DNA from 2 places in the Buttiauxella sp. BIGb0471 genome. Region 1 is predicted to be linked to the other one. Evidence: predicted binding sites of a transcription regulator. Region 1 holds the regulator's gene; the other holds the start of a gene.

Region 1 (8,071 bases):
CCACAGGAATATTGCATATGCTCGTCAAGCATGCGGCTAAATAAATCGTTGCCGAGATCGTAATGTTCTTTGCCAACAATCCAGGCGCGTTTTTTTGATTGCAGATTCATTATCCGGGCAGCGGCAATGCGTAGCGTGTCTTTTAAATGGCGGGGAAGTTGATCCTCGAGTCCTGCACGAATGGCATTATTGAAAAATATATCCAGACGCTCGCAGTCCCACCAACCGTCCATATAGCTTTCACCCAGCCCGAGTGAACCCTCTCGCAGGACGCGTTTAAAAAAATCGGGGTGCTTAACCTGGATATCGAAAGGGCGCGGGCCGTTGATTTCCACACCGGCTTTAGCAAGCATTTCGTTAACAATTCGATACCACGGGTTATTTCTTATGCTGACTTCTTCTATACACGATGAACTCATAGCTTCTCCATCACCAGTGTGTGAGGAACCTTCAAACAGCGTAGACGCTATTTTGGGCATGTGAGAAATGTCACGGAAAAAACCGTGAGCCTGATATCCGACGTAGAACAGAGAAAGGGGCGAGTGCCCACAAAAAAAAGCTCTCAAAACAACAAACGGGAGCACAAAGGCTCCCGTCACGATTTCATTATAATTGTGCTGACAACCGAGCCGTTAATGAGTATAGGCTCGCCTGTTTAGTGATTCAATGAAATATTGTTAGCACGCTAAGTTATTCACTAATATCATTAATGCGCATCGGATTCAGCAGGTTGCCAGACCTCTGCATTTTTACGGCGCTGCATCAGATAACCTAACATTGCCAGCGCAATGGTCACCAGCATCACGCTGGTGGTCGTCAGCAGCGGCGTTGCCACAAGCCAGGACACCATCAAACTTGCCAGGAAGCACAGGCCCAATTGCAGCGTGTTTTGCAGCGCAGCGGCTTTACCCGTGGCCTGTGGGAACGGCAACAGTGCGGAAGCGACAACAATGGGGTAAATTGCGCCGTTGGCTATTGCCATGATACAGAATGGGATCAGCAGCAGCGTCAGGGTCGCGTGACCGCTTATCGAAACCGCCCAGGTGCCGAAAATACTCAGCGTATATAAAGCCAGCAGCCAGGGCAGCATTTGCTTGCCGTTCCATTTTTGCAGTGCGCTGCGACAACCGTAACCGCCAATCAGGAAGGCAATGGTTTGTGGCACGTAGCTCAGGCCGATTGCCGCCGGGCTGTAACCCATATCGTTCAGGATGAATGGGGAACCGGTCAACCAGGCAAAGAAGCTTGCGGAACACGCGGCATAAATCAATACGTTGCCGCTATATACGCGATTGCGCAGCAACGACATAAAGCTGACTTTGTTGTCTTCAGTTTGCGGATGATGCTGAGTCCGTGGTTTCAGGCGCAGCGTAGGGATCATCAACACCAGGGTGATAGCAAACAGGGTCGCGAAAATCGCCTGCCAGTCGAAGTGAGTCAAAATCCAGCTACCGAGCAGCGGTGCCAGTGCCGGAGACAAACCAACCAGCGGCATAATTGTTGCGAAAATACGATTTGCGCGGTTTGCCGGGTAGTAATCTGTCACCAGTGCCTGCCAGCTCACCGCCGCAGAACACACGCCAACGGCCTGTACAAAGCGCAGGACCAGCAGCGCGGTGGCGCTTTCGACCCACAACATGCCGATACAACCGATGGCAAACATACTCAACCCGGCCAGTAACACAGGTTTGCGGCCGAAATGGTCAGACAGCGGCCCCCACATTAACTGGGCGAACGCAAATCCAGCAAGGAACAAACTCAGGCTTGCGCTCACCGCGGAAGCATCGGTCTGTAAATCTTGCTGAATAGCCGCGAAAGCAGGCAGATACATGTCTGTGGCGAGGAACCCCAGCACACTTAATCCGGCCAGCCAGATAAGAAATCCTTTTGATGGTTGCATGTTTTTCTCTTGATTTATCTTGCAGGTTGATTGCCGCGAGAGTGTACGGAGTGCAATTACGCTTGTGAAACGCTAATATTTGTCTATTGCGTTCAAAAAATTTGTGAGCAGAAAAATGTGGTCTGAATATTCGCTGGAAGTGATAGATGCGGTGGCGCGCAATGGCAGTTTCAGCGGTGCCGCACAAGAGTTGCACCGCGTTCCGTCTGCCATCAGCTATACGGTACGGCAATTGGAAGAGTGGTTGGCAGTTCCACTGTTTGAACGCCGTCATCGTGATGTCGAATTAACCCCCGCAGGCGTCTTTTTTTTGAAGGAAGGGCGCTCTGTTATCAAAAAAATGATGACGACACGGCAGCAGTGCCAGCAGATCGCAAATGGATGGCGCGGACACCTGGCGATTGCGGTCGATAATATTGTAAAACCGGAGCGCACGCGCCAGCTGGTGTTGGATTTCTACCGTCATTTCCCGGATATCGAGCTGCATATTTATCAGGAAGTGTTTAACGGTGTGTGGGACGCGCTGGCGGATGGGCGCGTTGAAGTTGCGATTGGCGCAACGCAGGCCATTCCTGTCGGTGGGCGTTTTGCCTTCCGGGACATGGGGACACTGAGCTGGCGTTGCGTGGTGGCTGCAAATCATCCCCTGGCGGTACAAGGCGGTACATTAAGTGATGACGACTTACGTGCCTGGCCGTCGCTGGTTCTGGAAGATACCTCGCGTTCCTTACCAAAACGTATTACCTGGCTGCTGGATAACCAGCGGCGTGTAGTGGTGCCAGACTGGGAGTCGGGTTCCGATTGCCTGAGTGCAGGTTTGTGTATCGGTATGGTGCCATTGCATATCGCCAGACCGTGGGTAGATTCTGGTAAATGGTGCGAGCTGACGCTGGATAACCCATTCCCGGATGCCGCGTGTTGCCTGACGTGGAAGCAAAATGATGCGTCACCCGCGCTAGCCTGGTTATTAGATTATCTGGGAGATAGTGAGACGATGAATCAGGAGTGGTTGCAGGAGCCTGACAGCGCTGATTCACAGAGTTAGTAGGGTGGATAAGCCGTAGGCGTCATCCACCATTTACGTCAGAACTGTCGGATGACGCTGCTGTACGACCTACGCTATTTTAGCGGCGGTAATCGCGGAACGGGCCGTCGGCTACGGAGCGGCGTTCAATCAGGCGCGGATGCACTTCAATGGACTGCGACTCTTCGCGTTTGTTGACGATTCTGTCCAGCAACATGTTAAACGCCGTTTCACCCAACGAATCTTTTGGCTGGTGAATGGTGGTCAGGGCTGGCGAGAAGAAACGGGCGTTACGCACGTTATCGTAGCCAATAATTGAAATATCCTGCGGCACACGCAGACCCATTTCATCAGCGGCACAAATCGCGCCCATTGCCATAATATCCCCGCCACAGAATACTGCCGTTGGACGATGAGACTGGCCGAGGATCTGCTGCATCGCACGGTAGCCAGACTCTGGCTCAAAGTCGCCCTGAACAATCCAGTTTTCTGGAATGGCGATACCGGCTTCTTCCAGCGCTTTCATAAAGCCTGCATGACGACCGCCGCCGGTGTTACGTTCCATTTGGCCCGGAATGGCGCCAATTTCACGGTGGCCACGTTCAATCAAATAACGCCCGGCCAGATAACCGCCGTGGAACGCGTTATCGACCACAGAGTCGGTGAAGTCTGCGCGAGCTTCGCCCCAGTCCATCACCACCATTGGGATATGGCGATATTCTTCGAGCATGGTCAGCAGTGATTCCGGATACTCAGAACACATCACCAGCAGACCATCGACGCGCTTTTGCGCCATCATTGATAAATAAGCGCGCTGTTTTTCAAAGTTGTTGTGCGCATTGCCCAGAATCAGGGTATAGCCTTTTTCAAAGCAGCTATTTTCCACGGCTTCGATGATCTCGGCGAAATAAGGGGCTTCGCTGGAAGTGGCAAGCAGACCAATCGTTTTGGTGTGATTAACTTTAAGACTGCGTGCGACGGCACTGGGTGAATAGTGCAATTCTTTGATTGCCGCCCAGACCGCATTGCGAGTCTCTTCCGCCACAAAGCGAGTTTTGTTAATCACATGTGATACGGTTGTAGTGGAAACGTTTGCGCGCTTCGCCACGTCCTTGATTGTCGCCATTAAATTTCACTCCAGGCCATATCGTAAACTCCTGATAACTAATATGTTAAACGTTTGCGTACACTGACTCCTGAGGCAACGTTTGGGTTGCGGGTATGCCGGGATTGCGACATAAAACGGAAGGAGGGCATAGAATTGATGGTACGCAATAAATTAGCGAGGGATTTTGGCCTATCCGGAAGAAAAGTGGAAGAGGGAAAAGCGATATCAGGTTAAAACCAGGAGGATTTTTATTTCTGGTTGTGGGAAAATCACTCTGACACACCGATTGTAAGGTAATTAAAAGGAGTTTATTGATGAGTACAGATTTGAAATTTTCAATCACCACAACGGTTATTGTTCTGGCACTGATCGTATGTGGCGCGCTAACCGCCGTACTGCACTGATTAAAATGGGCCGCAATCGCGGCCCATATCATTTAGGTATTACGCTGCCAGATTCTTCGCAACAAATTCCCAGTTTACCAGCGCCCAGAAATGCTCAAGGTAGCCTGCACGAGCATTACGGTAGTCGATGTAGTAAGCATGTTCCCATACGTCTACCGTCAACAGCGGTTTTGCCGCAGTGGTCAGCGGGGTGCCGGCATTAGACGTTGAAACGATAGCTAATGCGCCATCTTCTTGCTTAACCAGCCAGGTCCAACCCGCGCCAAAGTTTTTGATAGCCGCGTCGGTAAACTGCTGTTTGAACTCAGCAAAGCTACCGAAAGATTTATTGATGGCTTCCAGCAGTGCGCCTGTTGGCTCGCCACCTGCGTTTGGTGCCAGGCAATTCCAGTAGAATGTGTGGTTCCACACCTGTGCTGCGTTGTTGAATACGCCGCCGTCTGAAGTACGAACGATCTCTTCCAGAGTTTTACCTTCAAGCGCGGTGCCCTTAACCAGATTGTTCAGGTTAGTGACGTAGGCTTGATGGTGCTTACCGTAATGGTATTCCAGCGTTTCGGCAGAGATGTGTGGGGCTAAAGCATCTTTCGCATATGGTAGTGCAGGTAATTCGAACGACATTGCAAACTCCTTATTACCCGTCATTCTTCGAGCCGCATCGTTGACTCAAATGAGTTAGGGTATCTATTGTTAAATAAACACTTTTAGTGCGGGTTTAGGTTAACAAATTGAAAGGAAAAGCAAAAGAGAAACGCACTCACCCGTTTATGGGCAAGTGCGAGTTTTTACGAAGAGGGATTAGCGAATGGTTTTTGAGGTCATAACGCGTTTGGCACCCACATAATGGCGCTGCCAGTAATCTTCACTTAAAGACGTGATTTGAATATCGCGACCCGTGCGAGGTGACTGGATGAATTTGCCATTTCCAACATACACGCCAACGTGATCAGCGGTGCCGCGACCACGGGTGCGGAAGAAGACCAGATCGCCTGTTTCCAGTTCGCCACGGTCTACTGAAGAAGCATCACGCAGATGATACATCTCGTTCGCGGTGCGCGGAATGCGGAATTTCACCAGATCTTTATAAGCGTAGTAAACCAGACCACTGCAATCGAAGCCGGTATTTGGCGACGTGCCTCCCCAGCGATACGGTTTGCCAATCTGGCCCATCAATTTATTCATTGCCGTTTTTTGTGCTTTTTGCACGCGGACTTTATGCGCCTGAGCAATAGTCGTTGGATGTTCTGCTTTAACTTTCACACAACGCGTTTTGTAACCTTTGCGAGGTTTACTGCATTTTTCGGTGAAAGTAACAGGCTGGACTTTTGCGAGCTGAGAGGATTTTTTGCGGTCGGTTTTGGCAAGACTCTTGGTTTTGGTGCTGCTGGCATTTTTAGCGGTTTTACTTTTCGCGGCAGCGGTTTCTTTTTTCTTGCTTGCGGTCCTGGTGGTGGTGCTTTTCTTGCTGGCGGTAGTGGTTTTCTGTTTACTCTTACTGCTCTTTTCTGTGCTCTTCGTTGTGGATTTCACAACGTGCGCCTTTTGCGCGACCACGGGACGAGCGTGTTCAGACGCCTGCGTCAATGGTATATACGGCAAGGTAAATAGCAGAGCACAGAGCGTGATAGATGTTTTTGTTATCCGCGCCACTCGACATTCCCCTGGTTAAAATAAATGCATGATAAATACCATCATGCCCGTGTATGATTTTGCGAAACCCGCCGATTCTAATCCATAAGGCGCAATAAAGTTAATAACCTTTTTCGATTCCTCTTCCTGTTTCGTTACCGAACGCAAAAAAAATGACCAAACTAATGGTTGTGAGGCTATTTATTGATCGTGCTTATAGTTATTTCCTGATTTGCAGCCGCGGGAAAAGTGTTATTCTTGATGCATGTTGTCCCTCCATCGCGCAGCACAGAAAAACCCTGTAAAAAATGGTGTTTTCTGGAGAGGGTGTCAATCGCTACAATGGCAGGCTAATGCCAGTACTTGGTTTGAGGAAGCAAGCAATGAGCACTATTGAAAAAATCCAACAACAGATCACCGAGAACCCAATTCTTCTTTATATGAAAGGTTCTCCGAAACTGCCTAGCTGTGGTTTCTCTGCCCAGGCTGTGCAGGCGCTGTCTGCCTGTGGCGAGCGTTTTGCATACGTTGATATTTTACAGAACCCAGACATCCGTGCTGAGCTGCCAAAATACGCAAACTGGCCGACTTTCCCGCAGCTGTGGGTTGATGGCGAGCTGGTTGGCGGCTGCGACATCATCATCGAAATGTATCAGCGTGGTGAGTTGCAATCTCTGATTAAAGAGACCGCAGCGAAGCATAAATCTGAAGAGCCAGACGCAGAGTAATTATTTGCTCATGTGTTTTGTGCTAATAAAAAAGCGACCGGTTTGGGTCGCTTTTTTTATGCTTACGATTCAGGTTCTGCCGGAAGCGGAAGAGGCCATCCACCTAAGCGTTTCCAGCGATTGACGATTTCGCAAAACAGATGTGCTGTTTGCTCGGTGTCATACAGAGCAGAGTGCGCCTGGCTGCTGTCAAACGGCATGCCCGCGGCGATGCACGCTTTGGCCAACACCGTTTGACCTAATGCCAGTCCGCTTAACGCGGCGGTATCAAAGGTGACAAACGGATGGAACGGGTTACGTTTGAGTGATGCGCGTTCTGCCGCTGCCATCATAAAGCTGTGATCGAATGTGGCGTTATGGGCGACCATAATCGCACGGTTGCATCCGCTGTCTTTGATGCCTTTACGCACCATTTTGAAAATCGCATGCAGCGCATCATATTCGCTGACGGCACCACGCAACGGGTTGTGCGGGTCGATACCATTAAAGGCCAGCGCTTCAGGCTGAAGGATGGCACCCTCAAACGGTTCGACATGGAAATGCAGGGTTTCATCCGGCGATAACCAGCCGTCTTGATCCATCTTTAAAGTGATGGCTGCGACTTCCAGTAAAGCATCGGTTTTCGCGTTGAAGCCAGCAGTTTCTACATCAATGACTACCGGATAAAAACCACGAAAACGGTCGCACAGGCTATGCAGTTGCGTGTTGTCAGACATCAGGATCTCTTAATACGGGGAAAAAGCAGCGCGCATTATGGCAAATTTTAGGGAGGGTTGCAGTAGCGGGCGCAAAAATGCCCGCTACTCGGGTATTAGTGACCCAGACCTTTGCCAGCGTCTTTACTTTCGATCAGCTCAATTTTGTAGCCGTCTGGATCTTCCACGAAAGCGATAACGGTGGAGCCGCCTTTTACCGGGCCCGCTTCACGCGTCACATTGCCACCGTTTTGGCGAATACGTTCGCAAGCTTCGGCTGCATTATCAACGCTCAGGGCGATGTGACCGTAGGCATTTCCCAAATCATAGCTTTCGGTGCCCCAGTTATAAGTCAGCTCAATAACCGCTTCTTCCGTTTCCGGACCGTAGCCCACGAAGGCCAGAGAGTATTTATATTCAGGGTTTTCGCTGGTACGCAGTAGGGTCATGCCCAGTACGTTAGTGTAAAACTCGATGGAGCGTTGCAGGTTGCCGACACGCAGCATGGTATGAAGTAAGCGCATAAATTCCTCGAAGAATTAGAAGGTTAATTTCTAAATGTGAGGTAAGTATAGCGGCGAAT
Region 2 (8,071 bases), on a different contig from region 1:
GCAGGGGCTTGTGGTATATAAAAATGCGCAACTCTATCTACATGCTCTTGAAGCTGAATACTGGCGAGACGATCATCATTTCAACGAAGCCAGCGAGCGAGGACAGCGTAATTTTTTGCTCGCCCGCCGCGTACTTGATGCCTATGCACCCAAGCAGCACATTATTTCCGAAGATGAGATAACAGAAGGCATTCGCCCGGTTTGGCTCCCTGGCCATACGCCGGGCCACACGGGTTTTCAGATTGATTCAACGGAAACGAGTTTGCTTATCTGGGGCGATGTGGTTCATTTTCCCCATATACAGTCAGCTCACCCGGCAGTTTCCATTATGTTTGATTGCAACCCTGCTCAGGCTGAACAAACCCGCGCAGAAATTCTGCAACACGTCGCCCGAGAAAACCTGCTCGTCGCGGGAATGCATTTTGGAACACAAGGATTTGCCTATATCCATCCCTCTGAGTCGGGCTACAGCATCAAATACACGCAGGCGGATGATTAAAACCCAAATATTCATGACGTTGATCATTTGCTAAGGTTTTGATCGTTTTTTATCCATGCCGGGCCGTGCGTTTCATTACCAAAAAACCTACAATCAAAAACAGAGTAAATTGCCTGGTATCAAGGAGAGACAAATGGCAACGCATTTTGCAAGATGGACGATTAACCCGAAATACCCCTTTTCGAGCCGGCTGAATGACGAATGTCATGCTCACGCCCTCAACATGCCAGAACACCGCCGTTCACGATTTTTAGCCTCCCGCAGTTTGTTAGCCGAATTGCTTTATATGCTGTATGGCATTCAACAATTACCGAAGATCGTCACTACCGCTGCTGGACGCCCGCACTTTGCCGACTCTTCACTGACCGATTTCAGCATTGCCTATGCCGGAAACAAAGTCGGTGTGTTGATAACCACCGAAGGCCGATGCGGACTGGATATCGAGATAAATCAGTCTTTCGGCAACCTAACTTCTATCGCGTCAGCTTCGATGTTTCGCAGCAACGAATCCATCTGGATAAATAACCAAAAAAATCCGGGTGAGGCGAAAGCGCAGCTGCGCACGTTGCATCAAAGCGCTTTTAAGCTGACGGGGCGCGAAGAAAGTTTGCAGCTTCTGCCGGGTGCCGGGCGCATACGTGTGAGCGATCAGACTGAAATAGAAGCGATTAGCGACGTAGAAGGGTTACTGATTTGGGGTTGTGTGGTTTCACCTGCCATTGAAAAACTGAGTTTGTGGGAGTTTGAAAGCCCGCAAAACTGGCATAGTCTGTGGGATGTTAAATCTCGTTATCGGGACCCTGACGGCAGTATTATTCGCTTAACCAGTATGTCGTCCGAAAAAGCGTTATATCAAAACTAATCTTTCCAGAACGTCCTGACACCAAGGAGTATGCATGTCCGACACGTTAAAGATTGTCACTTTATTAGGTAGCCTTCGACAGGGTTCATTCAACGCCATGGTGGCGCGCACGCTGCCTCGCATCGCACCGGCTGGAATGAATATTGACGCATTACCGTCGATTAAAGACATTCCGTTGTATGACGCCGATATGCAGCAAGAAGAGGGTTTCCCGGCAACTGTGGAAGCGATTGCCGAGCAGATTCGCGCCGCAGATGGCGTGGTGATCGTGACGCCGGAATATAACTATTCGGTGCCGGGTGGATTAAAGAACGCTATCGACTGGCTGTCACGCTTGCCGGAACAGCCGCTGGCGGGGAAACCGGTCTTGATTCAGACCAGTTCGATGGGTGCAATTGGTGGTGCACGCTGCCAGTATCATCTGCGCCAGATTCTGGTTTTCCTCGACGCGATGGTGATGAACAAGCCGGAGTTTATGGGTGGCGTGATTCAAAATAAAGTGGATGCGCAAACGGGAGAAGTGGTTGATCAAAGCACGCTGGATCATCTGACCGGGCAGCTCACCGCATTTGGCGATTATATTCAGCGCGTGAAAAGCTAATTCGCTAAAGCACGCCACATCGTCTCAAAACCTAGCGCTTTAAAATCGCCAGCTCGTTCCGGTTCGCGGCTGGCGAACTCCATTGTCGTCTCTGCCAGCGAAGAAAAAATAGCATCACTAAACGCGCGGTATGGGCCATTTTGAAAAGCCTTTAATATCGATTGTGAGCATATTTCGTGCATTTCCGGGAATAACTCCGCCACTTTTTGCTTCGTCTCTTCATCAATCTTGTCACTCACAGCCAGTTGACGAATCGCCCGATGCGCTTGCGGATTAGCGATAGCCCAGTCGATGTAACTGTTCCAGATATAGCGGGTGTACTCTTTCGGGTCTTTTAACGTGCGGTCGAGATTTGCCTGCATCGCAAAAAGCAAACCTTGCTTCAAATGCAGATATAGCTCGTTGAGCAAATCGTCCTTGGTGGCAAAATAGCGGAACAGCGTGCCTTCAGCGACACCTGCGGCACGGGCAATCTGCGCGGTTGACGCAACAATCCCCGACTGGCCAATAGCGATTGTCGCCGCTTCCAGTAACGCTAGTTTTTTATCTTCACTCTTCGGACGAGCCACAACATTTAACCCTCTAAATTTACAAAGGCGAATTGAATCACGCGAGCTACGCCACTGCAACGCTGAATGTCAGCGTTTGAAAAGCATCTTGACGCATGTCACGCCTCATCTATAATGAGTGCTTACTCACTCATTATCAAGTTTTGTTAGCAACGTTCCAGTGGATGGGGCGTACATGCGGGCCAGGATATGAAACGTCTCTCCATTTGCGCGGTTATTATTATGTTGATTGCTACAGCAGCCAGTTTGCCTTTTGTCCTGAATGCCGGGTTTGGCCAGGCTCCGCAAGGAGAAGGTCTAAGTTTAGTTGAACGCTCTGCAAATTACGTTGATGGGCAATTCCGCAATCAGGTCACAACGCTCAACTACACTGGCCAGAAAAGTAAACTGGCGGCGATATGGGGATTTCTGACCACTCGCACTGAAAATGCTCGCCCACAACAACCGTTGCCATTGGTTAAAACCGATCTGGCAAGCCTGCCGATTGAGCAGGACACGATGGTCTGGCTCGGCCACTCGTCGTGGTATCTGCAACTGGCTGGGAAGCGCATTCTTATCGATCCGGTTTTCAGCCGCTACGCCGCACCCTTTTCATTTCTGAATAAAGCCTTTCCCGGTGATTACCCGTGGACGGCTGAGTCGATGCCAGAAATTGACCTGCTGATCATTTCCCATGACCACTACGATCACCTGGATTACGCCACCATCAAGGCGCTGAAACCTAAAATCCGCCAGATAATCACGCCGCTTGGCGTCGGTTCGCATCTGCGCTATTGGGGAGTAAATAGCGACATCATTCAGGAAAAAGACTGGAACCAGTCAGTAAAAGTTTCGAATGAGCTGACCGTTCATGTGCTTCCTGCTCGACATTTTTCTGGCCGCACATTCAAGAGCAACCAGACGCTATGGGCGAGTTTTATGTTCGTGACCGATGAACAAAAAATCTATTACAGCGGCGATACCGGCTACGGGCCGCATTTCAAAGCGATTGGTGAACAGTTTGGCTCAGTGGATTTAGCCATCATGGAAAATGGCCAGTACGACGAGGACTGGAACAACATTCATATGATGCCAAAAGAAACCGCGCAGGCCGCTGTTGATTTGAATGCTCGTGCGATTTTACCGGGACATGCGGGCCGCTTTGTACTGGCAAAACATACCTGGGATGCACCGTACAAAAGCCTGGCGCAAGCCAGTCTCGGCAAAAATTTCCGTTTGTTAACGCCAAAGCAGGGTGAGCCTGTTCGGGTGAATGACAATGCACAAAAATTTAGTGCCTGGTGGGAATCTACCAGTGCCATGTAAGCAAAAAGCGCGGGGGGACGAATGACTATTTCAGCTCAGGTTATCGACACAATTGTTGAATGGATTGACGACAATTTGCACCAGCCATTACGCATTGATGATATTGCCTCACATGCGGGTTATTCGAAGTGGCACTTGCAGCGTTTGTTTATGCAGTATAAAGGCGAGCCCCTCGGGAAATACATTCGCGACCGCAAACTGTTGTTGGCTGCGCGTGATTTACGCGATACCGATAACAAGGTTTACGATATTAGTCTGAAGTATGGCTTTGATTCGCAGCAGACATTTACGCGGATATTTACGCGCACATTTCATCAGCCGCCGGGCAGGTATCGCAGAGAGAATCATACATTGAACGGGTAATAAGTAGGCCGGATAAGCGAAGCGTCATCCGGCACAACCGATTAATGTGAATCGATAAAGACGATTTTAAGCACAAACATCAGCGCCACGACAATCACGCATGGGCTGATTTCACGCCAGCGGCCGGTGCCGAGTTTCATCACGCAATATGAGATGAAGCCCAGTGCGATACCTTCGGTGATGGAGAAGCTAAATGGCATCATGACCGCAGTAATAAATGCCGGAACCGCTTCTGTCAGGTCATCCCACTTCACGCGCGACAGGCTGGATGTCATCAGCACGCCAACGTAAATCAGAGCACCTGCTGCCGCATATGCCGGAACCATACCCGCCAATGGTGACAGGAAGATAACCAGCAAGAACAGCAAGCCCACGATCACCGCCGTCAGGCCAGTACGCCCGCCAACAGACACGCCAGAAGAACTCTCGATATAGGCGGTAACGGAAGATGTTCCGATAAACGCGCCCGCAACAGAGGAGACGCTATCAACGTACAGCGCCTGCTTCATGCGTGGGAATTTCCCTTTTTCGTCGGCAAGTCCTGCTTTATCCGTTACGCCAATCAGCGTGCCGGAGGAGTCAAACAGGTTAACCAGCATAAAGGAGAAGATAACCCCTGCCAGGCCAATATTCAGGGAACCTGCTAAATCTACCTGGCCGACAACTGACAGCACGCTTGGTGGCGCAGAAACGATACCGTGGTATTGCACATCGCCCATCATCCAACCCAGCAATGTGGTCACCACGATGGATACCAGCACAGCAGCGTGGATGTTACGCGAAGCCAGAATAGCGATGATAAAGAAGCCCAGCGCGCCCAGCAGAACGCTGTGCGAAGTCAGGTTGCCGATGGTCACTAACGTATCTTTGTTAGCCACGATAATCCCGGCGTTTTTCAGGCCCATCATGCCGATGAACAGCCCGATACCGCTGGTGATACCGACACGCAAACTCACTGGAATATTGGCAATCATCCAGTAACGCACGCGGAAAATAGTCAGCAACAGTAAACCGACTGCACCCCAGAAAATGGCGCCCATTCCGACTTGCCAGGAAATCCCCATCGCGCCAACCACCACAAAGGCGAAGAACGCATTCAGGCCCATGGCCGGAGCCAGTGCAACTGGCAGGTTGGCGAAAATACCCATCAGGATGCTACCTAATGCGGCAATCAAACAGGTGGTGACGAAAACGGCCTGGGTATCCATACCAGCGGCGCCAAGGATCTGCGGGTTGACGAAAACGATATACACCATCGTCAGGAAGGTCGTGAGACCGGCGATCACTTCAGTGCGGGCCGTGGTGCCGTGTTCGCGCAGTTTAAACACGCGCTCGAGCAGCCCCGGATTTGCGGCCGGAGTAGATTGTGGTTGGCTCATTAGTCTTAATTCCGAACATTGAGAGGGAAAATCCGTCGCTATCCTATACCAAAAATTACAAAACATGGTGACCCGGCGCAGTTTTTTTTCATTGAATTTTCTTATACGGCAACGATTGCGTGCCGCAAAAATTGCGCAAATTGGGTAAGATGCATGCTCACTTTAATAAAAGGAAGCGGTATGTCCCGGATAGATGCGGTGTTCTTCGACTGCGATGGCACGCTGGTTGATAGTGAGGTTATTTGCTCCAAAGCCTACGTGCATATGTTTGCGCAATACGGCATCGAGCTTGCGCTTGAGGAGGTTCACAAGACCTTTAAGGGGATCAAGCTCTACGAGATCATCGACACGATCAATGCCCAACATGGAGTGAGCTTGCTAAAAGAGGAACTGGAGCCGATTTATCGCGCCGAAGTTTCACGGCTATTCGACAGCGAACTGGTGGAGATTGAAGGTGCCGCAACGTTAGTCGACCAAATCAAGGTGCCGATGTGTATTGTCTCCAATGGCCCGGTCAGCAAGATGAATCACTCACTGGGCAAAACCGGCATGCTCCACCATTTCCCGGACAAACTGTTTAGCGGCTACGATATTCAGCTGTGGAAACCAGACCCGGCACTGATGTTCCACGCCGCCGATGCCATGGGTGTTGATGTGAAAAACTGTGTGCTGGTGGATGATTCGATGGCGGGCGCGCAATCAGGAATAGCCGCAGGCATGGAAGTTTTCTATTTTTGTGCCGACCCGCATAACAAGCCGATTGATCACCCGAAAGTGACGACGTTTACCGATTTAGCGCAGTTGCCGGAATTATGGCGTGCGCGAGGTTGGAATATTACGGGTTAACGAAAATGGCGGATGGCACAAGCTTATCCGCCGAATGACTCAGGTACTTTGGCGTAACTCTATCTGATAGCTGAAAAGCTCGACCCGCGATTCATCTAACTCATCATCACGCTCGTCATTGAGCAATTCAATCAGCAGTTTACCCGCTTCTTTGCCCATCTTTTTATAATCGATGCGAATAGATGTCAGTGTTGGGTGCGTTTGATCGCAGCTGTCTGAACCATCGAGGCAGGCGATGGCAATATTACCTGGGATTTTTAGCAGACGACGCTGACACTCAAACATTATCCCTAACGCAATGTCTTCATGGCTGCAAATCACCGCATCGAGTTCCGGCTGGCGCTGGAGTATTTCAGTCAATGCGTAGCGGCCAAACTGTAGGCTGGCGGCATCGGGCGTGGTAATAACCTGATCGGAATTCTGGTAGCGACTGAGCATAGCTTTATGCCAGCCATTAAGCTGCTGGCGCTGCAGACGGTTATCCATGTGCGCGCCAATAAAACCAATATTCTTATATCCCTGATCCAACAGGTGTTCCGTTAGTTTATGCGCCGCCTCAAAAAATGACGCTTCGAGGGAAATTGACGCCTGGCTAAACGGGGAACCCACCACATTAATCGTTGGAACATTCGCCTTTTCGAGAGTTTGATACGTTTTTTCAGCCAGTTGCGAGCCAAAGATAACCAACGCGGCAGGATTGCTTTGCAGCAACGTCATCAATATTTCAGCTTCTTTATTTTTGTTATGTTCATGGCAGCCAAGTAGCAGCTGAAATTCGTTTTTATTCAGCACCTGCTGTAGCGACTGCATAAAGCGGGAACTGGCTTTGTCGGTCAAAGAAGGAATGAGTACAGCGACGGTATCACTGTGTCCGGACGCCAGCGCGCCCGCTGTCCGATTGGGGATATAACCCAGCGCTTCCACCGCTTGTTCTATCTTCTCTCGCAGCTTATCAGAAACCTGATCCGGCGTTCTCAGCGCGCGGGAAACGGTCATGGTTCCTACGCCCGCAAAATTGGCGACTTCTTGCAGTGTGACTCGCCCGGTACCTCGGCGCTTACGCGTTTTTTCCATTAGGCCTCTCCGGGCAACTACAACTCACTGTTTTCATTATTTTTATTTCACCATCTATCGGTCAAGCAATTGAACACGTTAGCAAAAACCCTTACGCATTGTATATGCCGGAACTGGATATAGCCAAAGTCGGAGCCGGGATAAATGATAGCGCTATCACAAACCTTGATAGCGCTATCAGGTAGCGCTATCAAATGCGACAACCATCACATTAATTGATACATAAAATATCTACTCTCCTGTTAATTATCATCGGGAGTTATCAGACGCATGTTAAAAAATCTATTAACCGCAGAGGTCATTCAGGTCGTTGAGCAGGCTAAAGACTGGCGCGACGCCGTAGCTATTTCGTGTCACCCGTTGATTGAAAACGGCTCGATTGAACCACGTTATGTCGAAGCTATTTATCGCTCGCATGAAGCTATCGGCCCGTATTACGTGGTAGGTCCAGGCATTGCGATGCCACATGCGCGTCCAGAAGAGGGCGCAAATAAACTGGCGCTAGCACTGACCCTGATTACCTCAGGCGTGAATTTTGATGCCGATGAAAACGATCCGGTAAAACTGTTGATT

The links. Region 1 encodes PurR, which represses purine synthesis genes. Its sites were predicted from a motif close to CANGCAAACGTTTGCNTG; they were not measured.
Region 2: the regulator PurR is predicted to act here: its motif matches at 5,683-5,700, upstream of M2371_RS15680 (NCS2 family permease).

What each region holds. Positions count from the first base shown of each region.
Region 1 is NZ_JANUEU010000001.1:950,133-958,203, forward strand. Features, by position in the region: gene cfa (cyclopropane fatty acyl phospholipid synthase) at 1-419, opposite strand, end outside; gene punC (purine nucleoside transporter PunC) at 707-1,900, opposite strand; gene punR (DNA-binding transcriptional activator PunR) at 2,016-2,945, shown strand; gene purR (HTH-type transcriptional repressor PurR) at 3,025-4,050, opposite strand; gene M2371_RS04460 (YnhF family membrane protein) at 4,347-4,436, shown strand; gene sodB (superoxide dismutase [Fe]) at 4,476-5,057, opposite strand; gene M2371_RS04470 (C40 family peptidase) at 5,235-6,086, opposite strand; gene M2371_RS04475 (Grx4 family monothiol glutaredoxin) at 6,449-6,793, shown strand; gene rnt (ribonuclease T) at 6,856-7,509, opposite strand; gene gloA (lactoylglutathione lyase) at 7,605-8,012, opposite strand.
Region 2 is NZ_JANUEU010000004.1:390,687-398,757, forward strand. Features, by position in the region: gene M2371_RS15650 (MBL fold metallo-hydrolase) at 1-499, shown strand, start outside; gene M2371_RS15655 (4'-phosphopantetheinyl transferase superfamily protein) at 633-1,361, shown strand; gene M2371_RS15660 (NADPH-dependent FMN reductase) at 1,396-1,962, shown strand; gene M2371_RS15665 (TetR/AcrR family transcriptional regulator) at 1,959-2,531, opposite strand; gene M2371_RS15670 (MBL fold metallo-hydrolase) at 2,721-3,836, shown strand; gene M2371_RS15675 (RamA family antibiotic efflux transcriptional regulator) at 3,858-4,199, shown strand; gene M2371_RS15680 (NCS2 family permease) at 4,241-5,578, opposite strand; gene yieH (6-phosphogluconate phosphatase) at 5,759-6,424, shown strand; gene M2371_RS15690 (LacI family DNA-binding transcriptional regulator) at 6,464-7,498, opposite strand; gene M2371_RS15695 (PTS sugar transporter subunit IIA) at 7,769-8,071, shown strand, end outside.